DNA from 2 places in the Sphingobacterium sp. UGAL515B_05 genome. Region 1 is predicted to be linked to the other one. Evidence: riboswitches for the same ligand, from Rfam matches in the RefSeq annotation. Region 1 holds a riboswitch; the other holds the start of a gene.
What was found. Region 1 has a riboswitch for S-adenosylmethionine ahead of OK025_RS18000 (O-acetylhomoserine aminocarboxypropyltransferase/cysteine synthase family protein). Riboswitches for the same ligand answer to the same signal wherever they lie in the genome.

Region 1 (4,223 bases):
AGATTAAGATTTTTGGTTTTGATGATATCGTAAAGACCTTGGCCTACAACACCAAACCCAAACATCCCTATTGTTAATTTATTACTCATATCTCTTCTTAAATTCTCTTATATGTATTTTATTCTCTTATACTAATTCGTTGATGTACACTTTTTGTTCCTGCAGAAAGCTGCTGATAATTTTAGTGAGTTTTTTTGTTTCGATCAAAAATCCATCGTGGCCATAGGTAGATTCAATCTCCTGGTAGTGGGCATTGGGAATATGTTGAGCGATAAATTGTTGCTCTTGTGGAGGAAACAACAAATCTGTATTGACGCTCAGCACTAAAGTTGGGCAGTCGATGCTCGCTAAAGCGGATTCGATAGATCGTCTTCCACGACCCAAATTATGGCTGTCCATTGCTTTGGTTAGGAAGTAATAGCTGTACGCATTATAGCGTTTCACCAATTTTTCACCCTGATAGTTTTGATAGGAGGATGCTTTATAATGATCGAGTTTTTCGTTATCATCCTCCTTTTGTGTGTTGGCATACGTTGTATAGTTGCGGTAAGACAACAGTGCCATAGCGCGTGCAACTTTTAAACCCTTAGCTCCGCCATCGGGATGATTGGCGTATAAGGTTCGATCAGTTGTAATGGCAAGACGTTGACTTTCATTGAATGCAATACCCCATGGTGAATGGACGGCATTTGTTCCAACGACGATTAGATGGTTGATGGCTATACTGTGCGATACGGCCCATTCCAATGCTTGTTGACCGCCCAATGAGCCCCCAATAAGGATCTCTATTTGTTTGATATCCAGGTGGTCTGCAAGAGATTGATGGGCTTTGACCAAATCCCTTACTGTAAATTCAGGAAAAGATAAGTAGTAAGGTTGTCCAGTAGCTGGGTTTATAGATAGCGGATTACTGCTATTATATGCTGATCCGATGACATTGGCGCAGATAATATAATAATCGTTTGAATCAAACAATTCACCTGTTCCAAAAAGACCTGACCACCAATCCAGTACATCCGCATTGGCCGTTAGTGCATGGCAAACCCAGATCACATTACTGCGATCTGCGTTGGGTTTGCCAAATGTTTCATAACTGATTTGTAAATCAGTAAGCTCTCTTCCATTTTCAAATACAAAAGGCTCCGGGTGCAGATAAATATGCTTACTCATTTTACGTTTACGTTTTAAGCCGAAAAAATCTGATTATTTAATTTTATCAAAAGCTTGTTGTAAATCAGCTTTGATGTCATCAATATGTTCTATTCCTACAGAAAGACGTAATAAACCTTTGAACACTCCAGCATTTGCCTGATCTTCATCACTCAATTGTTGGTGAGTAGTCGCTGCCGGATGGATAATCAATGACTTCGTATCACCAACATTGGCCAGGTGACTGATTAATTCTAAGCTGTCGATAAAGCTATTGGCCTTTTGTGCTGCGTCACCTTTGAGCTGAAAAGAAAGCACTGCTCCATAGCCATTTTTAAGGTATTTTTGTGCGTTAGCGAAACTCGGAGAGCTTTTTAAGCCCGGATAATTTACTTTTTCTACCTGTGGATGCGCCTCAAGCCATTTAGCTACCTCTAAAGTGTTGTCTACATGGCGTTGTACCCGCAAAGATAGGGTTTCAAGTCCTTGTAATAATAAGAATGAATTGAAAGGGGAGAGTGCTGGTCCGAAATCCCGAAGCCCTTCCACACGTGCCCGAATGGCAAATTGGATATTTCCAAACGGTCCGCCTTCACCGAAAACTTCGGAAAAAACTAAGCCATGATAGCCTTCAGATGGTTCGGAAAATTGCGGGTATTTTCCGTTGCCCCAATTATAGTTTCCGCCGTCGACGATGACACCGCCAATGCTTGTACCATGTCCACCGATCCATTTAGTAGCCGATTCTACCACCACATTTGCACCATACTCCAAAGGTTTAAATAAATAACCTCCAGCGCCAAAAGTATTATCGACGATTAACGGTAGGTCATATTTTTTCGCTACTGCAGCAATTTTCTCAAAGTCTGGAATATTGAAACTTGGGTTTCCAATTGTTTCAACATAGATGGCCTTTGTTTTATCATCAATGAGGGCTTCAATTTTATCTGCCTCGGCGTCCGTTGCAAATCGAGCTTCGATGCCCAGGCGTTTAAAAGAAACTTTAAACTGGTTGAATGTACCGCCGTATAAGTTGGATCCGGCAACAAAATTGTCACCACTTTCCAAGATATTATTTAATGCAATAAACTGTGCCGCCTGGCCAGATGCAACAGCAACAGCCGCGACTCCACCTTCCAGTGCCGCAATACGTTGTTCGAAAACATCCGTAGTAGGATTCATAATCCGTGTATAAATATTGCCGAACTGCTTTAATGCAAATAAGTTTGCGCCGTGTTCGGCATTTTCAAATACAAAGGATGTTGTTTGATATATAGGAACTGCTCTAGATCCCGTAGTAGGGTCAGCGACTTGGCCAGCGTGAACCTGAAGAGTTTCGAATTTTAAATTTTTGTTTGAAGACATAATATATCAGATTTTAAGGGTTCAAAAAGAAATTGTTAAGTAAAAAGAGAAGCATACACACCTCCTTGAAGGGTCTGTTAAATCTTTATCCAAGAAAAAGGAAATGATTTTTAACAAGCGTGGAAGTGCATATGCATACGCATTCGCATCAATACAGTGGTATGATGGCTTACACTTTCGCTTATCGTGCGGCTCACTTGTGTTGAACCTGAATTTTTAATGGACTTCAGTAGTTTAATAATCATTGTCTTATGTTATTTATATGCTCCAAAACGATATTGTTTTGGACAGGAATTGGCACCTTTTCAAACAAATTGAAGGTTGCCAGTGGGTCATTGAGCCAGTCTCTCGCCACTTCTTTATAAATCAAGACCTACTGATTAAGGGAGGTGTTGATTAGAATCTTCTTTCGAAGACGATACAAATATAAATTCTTTTTTTATTAAAGCAAAAGAAAAGCTATTTTTTAGTTAAAGGAATTTTGAATAACATACCGATTGGATCACATATTGTCCCATGAAACTAGATAAGTAACTGCCAATCGGGTATTATGATTTCTTTAAGTTGATCCGTTCTGCAATTTGATTTAAATCTGTTAAAAGAGGTTTAAGTGCATCAATTCTACTATGGATATCATACGTCAGGTGGTGATTCGTCTTTTTGTTTAACGATAGCGAAAGACCCACCAAATGGGAGTTGACCTGATAAGAGAGTGCCTGAAAATGGTGGATATGTGACCAATCCATCCATTTGTGTTCGGGTTCTTTTTTCATTTGATTGATAGCGTCTGAAAACAGGGCCATGGCAGTCTGTGCTTTTTTGCGAGCCAGTCGTATATCAAAGGAACTTTGTCTTTCGTCCGACAGACGGTTATTGATGATCTGGAAATAATGTTCGTTGTAAAGAGATACCTCTTTTGCCAGCTGAACCATGCCAGTGCTCTGGCGTACAGGTATCAAGAAATAACCTGCTATAGCCAAGAATGCTCCAATAAGTGTAAAAAGCATTCGGCTGCCTAAAATGAGATTGATATTGCCTTCAAACAAATTGAGCGCAATCACAATTCCCAAGGTAATAAAGATGACACTGACCATGTAATTAGATCGATTGAATAAAAAGAATCCGAAAAGACCTAATGCAGCTATGGTAAGAAGAGCCGGGAGAAAATGAATAGCAATTAAGCAGAATATGCCAACTATTATACCCGAGAATGTGCCTACAATACGCTCTATATTACGCTTTTTTGTCATTGAAAATGCTGGTCTGGCAACAATAGCGATCGTTAGTAAGATCCAATAGGTATATTTAAAATCCAAAAATAGAATACCAATCAATGCACCTGTTCCAAAAAGAAGAGCCATCCGAACGGCAAAGCGAAAAAGCGGGTTATTCAGATGGAGTTTACTTTTTAGATCAGCGAGATTGCGCAAAGGTCGATTGATAAATTGTTGGTACTCACTACAGTCAATCTTATCCTGGATTTCCTGATTTTGATAAAAAGCCACCTGAATTCGGTTGAGTACATCAATAATTGCTTCGATGTTGCTTATGATCGAACATAATATACTTTTTGCTTGACCGGCCTGCTCTTCTTGAATTTCTTTTAAATCCTGTAAGAGGGCATTAATTTTAAAGTTATTATGATATAATTGATGTGCATACCGAAACCTCTTGTTAGGTTGTGAAAAGCTATCAATTTCTAAAGCTAA
Region 2 (4,223 bases), 3.1 Mb from region 1:
TTAGTCAATGATTGAGCGTATGAAGACCAACGGACAGTCATATCTTCAGGACGGTATACATCACCATAGATAATTGGAGGTTTTACACAACGTGAACCGTAAGATTGTACCCAGCCGTTTTGTGTGAAAGCGTAACCAGCCAATTGTTCACCGAAGTATTCAACCATGTCGTTACGTTCGAATTCGCCGTGTACTAATACGTCGATATCCAATTGCTCTTGAAGACGGATTGTGTTTTCAGTTTCTTCTGCGATTGCTTTATCGTACTCTGCCTGCGTGATAGCACCTTTTTTCAGGTCTGCTCTCCATTTACGAACATCTTTCGTTTGTGGGAATGAACCAATAGTTGTGGTAGGGAATGCCGGCAAGTTGAACTTCGCTTGTTGCGCTGCTTTACGGTCAGCAAATGCTGAAGTACGTTTCGCATCGTCATCAGTGATATTGCTTGTACGTGTTTTAACCTCTGGTTTGTGGATCAGTGGAGAAGTACGACGGCTTTCAGCTGCAGCTTTGTTCGCTTCGAAGCGTTTTGCTGTTTCAGCATCAACTTCACCTTCTGCTAATACGGCTAAGTCTTTTACCTCAGCTAATTTTTGTTTAGCAAATGCTAACCAGTTTTTTACTTCAGCTGGTAGCGATTGCTCATTGTGTTCATTGTCTAAGTCAAAAGGAACGTGCAACAATGATGAAGAAGGAGCTACCCATACACGGTCTTTTCCTAATGCATCAACAGCTTGTTTGATTTTAACCAATGATTTTTCGTAATCATTTTTCCAGATGTTACGGCCTTCAACAATACCCAAAGATAATGTTAATGAAGCAGGAACTTTAGCTAGTACCGTATCCAATTGGTTTTCACCGCGTACCAAATCCAAATGTAAAGCATGGATAGGTAGGTTAACTGCGATATCTTCGTTATCTTTTAAAGCTTCGAAGTAAGTCGTCGCGATTAATTTGATATTTTTTGCTGCTGCAGCTAATTTTTCGAAAGTTGGTTGATATAAAGCTTTTACTTTAGCATCTAAATCCAATGCTAAGAAAGGCTCGTCAATCTGAACATATTGCGCACCGGCCTCAGCTAGTTTAGCTAATATTTGCTCATATACTGGAACAAGTTTATCCAATAAATCGATGCGGTCGAAGCCAGCTTCTTTTTCTTTACCGATCAAAAGGTAAGTGATAGGACCTAATAGAACTGGTTTAGTATCGATGCCCAATGATTTTGCTTCGTTATATTCATTTAAGAATTTTTCGGACGTCAATTTGAATTCTTGATCTTTTGTGAATTCTGGCACCATATAGTGGTAGTTCGTATCCAACCACTTGGTCATTTCCATTGCCGTCACGTCGATTCCTTCTTGTTGGAAACCACGCGCCATGGCAAAATATAGATCTAAGCTGTAATTGTTATCTACTTTATTCAATAAAGAATGGTAACGAGCAGGAATTGCACCAACAGTAAGGGTTAAATCCAATACTTGATCGTAAAAAGAGAAATCATTGGAAGGGATCAAATCTATTCCAGCATCTTTTTGTGTTTTCCAATTGCCTTCACGAATTTTTTTTGCTGTGTCCAATAATTCCTCAACAGAAGATTTTTTAGCCCAATAGGCCTCATTGGCTTTTTTCAATTCGCGGAACGCGCCCACACGAGGGTAACCTAAATTGTTAGTCAATAACATAATGAATGTTTTTAATATTTCTTTTTCAACTATATTTCTTGCTAGAGAGAGAAGGACACACTAGAATTTGGTGACTTCGGCTTATCATTCCCATATCAAGTAGGGTAGAATTTAGCACCTTGTCAAGGGACAGGTTGCTAAGGCTTCATCGGGTCTATTCCCTCTGCCTTTCTCTATAAGCGACGCTAAGTTAGAACATTTCTTTTTGAAATGCAAATTTTTTATAAAAGTGCGTCAATTTTTTATATTCTACTAAGGATAAAATTGTTTTGTTCTTTTCTTTTCATCCATGATTTAGTGTATGTCCTGTTTCAATACGCTGTGTAGCATAAAAAATGGGGAATGACTGTTTCTCATTCCCCATGCTTTTAGCTTACCAAAAGTTTGTAACCTTTTCCGTGCACATTGACAATTTCAACTTTACTATCTTCTTTTAGATATTTACGAAGTTTACTGAGAAATACATCCATACTTCTACCCGTAAAGTAGTTGTCATCATGCCATATTTTTAATAAAGCTTCTTCCCGGGTCAGCACATCATTTTTCTTTAAACAAAGCAAGCGTAGTAGTTCCGCTTCTTTAGTGGATAGTTTTTGCATCTGTCCTTTGTAAGAAATTTGCTGACTTGTATAATCAAAGAAATAATCGCCAATTTCAAATTTATCAGCAACCACTTCCTCTTCTTTGTCTCGAACACTGCGTTTCAGCAAAGCATTGATGCGGAGCAATAATTCCTCTACTCGAAAAGGTTTTGTGATATAATCATCTCCCCCTAATTCGAAGGCTTCGGTTTTATCTTCCATCATCCCCTTTGCTGTGGCAAAGATAATAGGAACAGTATTGTTTGTTTTTCTGATTTCACGCCCCACTGTAAAACCGTCCTTTTTTGGCATCATGACATCGAAAATACAGAGGTCGTAGTTATTTTTTTTGAATTGAGAAATCGCTTCATCTCCATCCGTGCATAATGTGACGTCAAATTTTCCCTTTAATTCGAGATAGTCTTTTAAAAGATCCCCCAAATTAGGATCATCTTCTGCTAATAATATCTTTTGCATAATGATTATATTAATTTTCACCAATGTCCCTTGATGCTGATAAATCAGCTTTCCTCAACCTTTGAAATTTTTTAAAGAGGAAATATACAAAAAAGGAACGTTTTATTTTTTAATAGGCAAAATTACTTCAAAGGTCGTGCCCTTATCTTTTTCACTTTTAACTGTAATTTTTCCGTTCAGCCTTCTCAGGATATCCTGTACATAACTTAAGCCAAGACCAAATCCTTTGACATTATGAACATTTCCTGTTGGAATACGGTAGAACTGGTCGAAAATCTTTTGCAGGTGATCCCGGCTCATCCCAATACCGTTGTCGGCAATGGTGACGACAATGGTATCACCGACATTTTTTGATTGTATATTCACATGCAGATCTCCTTTGTTGTACTTAATCGCATTATCCAGTAGATTATAAAATACATTTGAAAAATGCAGCTCGTCACCAACAACTACATCTTTCGTTGCCGCTAGATCTATGGAAAATTTTCCGCCTATATTTTGCATCCTTAACTGCATACTGTCGGTAACTGCTGAAACAAGATCATTAATATGCACATCTACCTGGTCTAACTTTAATGTTTCCTTTTCCAATCGAGCTAGATCAAGTACACGTTCGATGTGATTTCCTAGCCTAACATTTTCGTCATAGATGATATTGGCTAATTTTTGAACACGTTTATGGTCTGCATTGATGTCGGGGTCTTTCAGCGATTCACTGGCAATCATGATGGTCGCAACAGGTGTTTTAAATTCGTGCGTCATGTTGTTGATGAAATCTGTTTTCATTTCCGAAACTTTCTTTTGTCTGAAGATGATAATCAATGTATATGCAAAACAACCCACCAATAAGAATAGGAGTGCAAGCATAGGCAGAAGCAGATAGCCCATATTATCTGCGATTATTGCCTTTTTATTGGGAAAGTAGATTGTTAATTTTCCTGGTGCAGCACCGATATCACCTTTAAATAGAGCAGTAGAGTATTTCGTTGTATTAGTAGGGTTGTTTAAAGCAGCCTCGTTTAGGATATTATTTAGCAATATATTGTTTGTACTCCATATTTCAATATTAAAAGGAGCTTTAATATCGCGTTGAGCCAACTCATCTTTGATCAGTTCCTGGACAATGATGACATTCAACCGATCCTTTAACGGACGCTTTGCTAGCTCCATTCCAATAGCAACATCTTCGATGTAATCTGCCTTTTTACCACCGAGCATAGCAACGGAGTCGTAAACGTTGAAACCGGACCAAGAATTCTTTCTGTTTAGCACATCGAGCCTTTTTTCCAAATCAGAGATGGTTTTTGCAAGTTTTGCATTCTCTCTTGGTGGTAACGTGGCTACCCTAAATTTTGTCTGTTGATTGACCAATGGGTCCATTAGTGGGATAACAAACCGCGTGCTGTCATCTTTCCCATTCACCTGATCATCTACTTTTGATGCATTTAACATGATAAAAGCCTGTACTAGATTATCGTCTGTA

Region 2: another riboswitch for S-adenosylmethionine. It lies ahead of metE (5-methyltetrahydropteroyltriglutamate--homocysteine S-methyltransferase); the one in region 1 lies ahead of OK025_RS18000 (O-acetylhomoserine aminocarboxypropyltransferase/cysteine synthase family protein).

Annotation. Positions count from the first base shown of each region.
Region 1 is NZ_CP109907.1:4,393,100-4,397,322, forward strand. It holds gene OK025_RS17990 (homoserine dehydrogenase) at 1-89, opposite strand, end outside; gene OK025_RS17995 (alpha/beta fold hydrolase) at 127-1,170, opposite strand; gene OK025_RS18000 (O-acetylhomoserine aminocarboxypropyltransferase/cysteine synthase family protein) at 1,204-2,514, opposite strand; SAM riboswitch class I at 2,770-2,882, opposite strand; gene OK025_RS18005 (FUSC family protein) at 3,063-4,223, opposite strand, start outside.
Region 2 is NZ_CP109907.1:1,314,825-1,319,047, reverse strand. It holds gene metE (5-methyltetrahydropteroyltriglutamate--homocysteine S-methyltransferase) at 1-1,682, opposite strand, end outside; SAM riboswitch class I at 1,761-1,864, opposite strand; gene OK025_RS05360 (response regulator transcription factor) at 2,051-2,740, opposite strand; gene OK025_RS05355 (HAMP domain-containing sensor histidine kinase) at 2,843-4,223, opposite strand, start outside.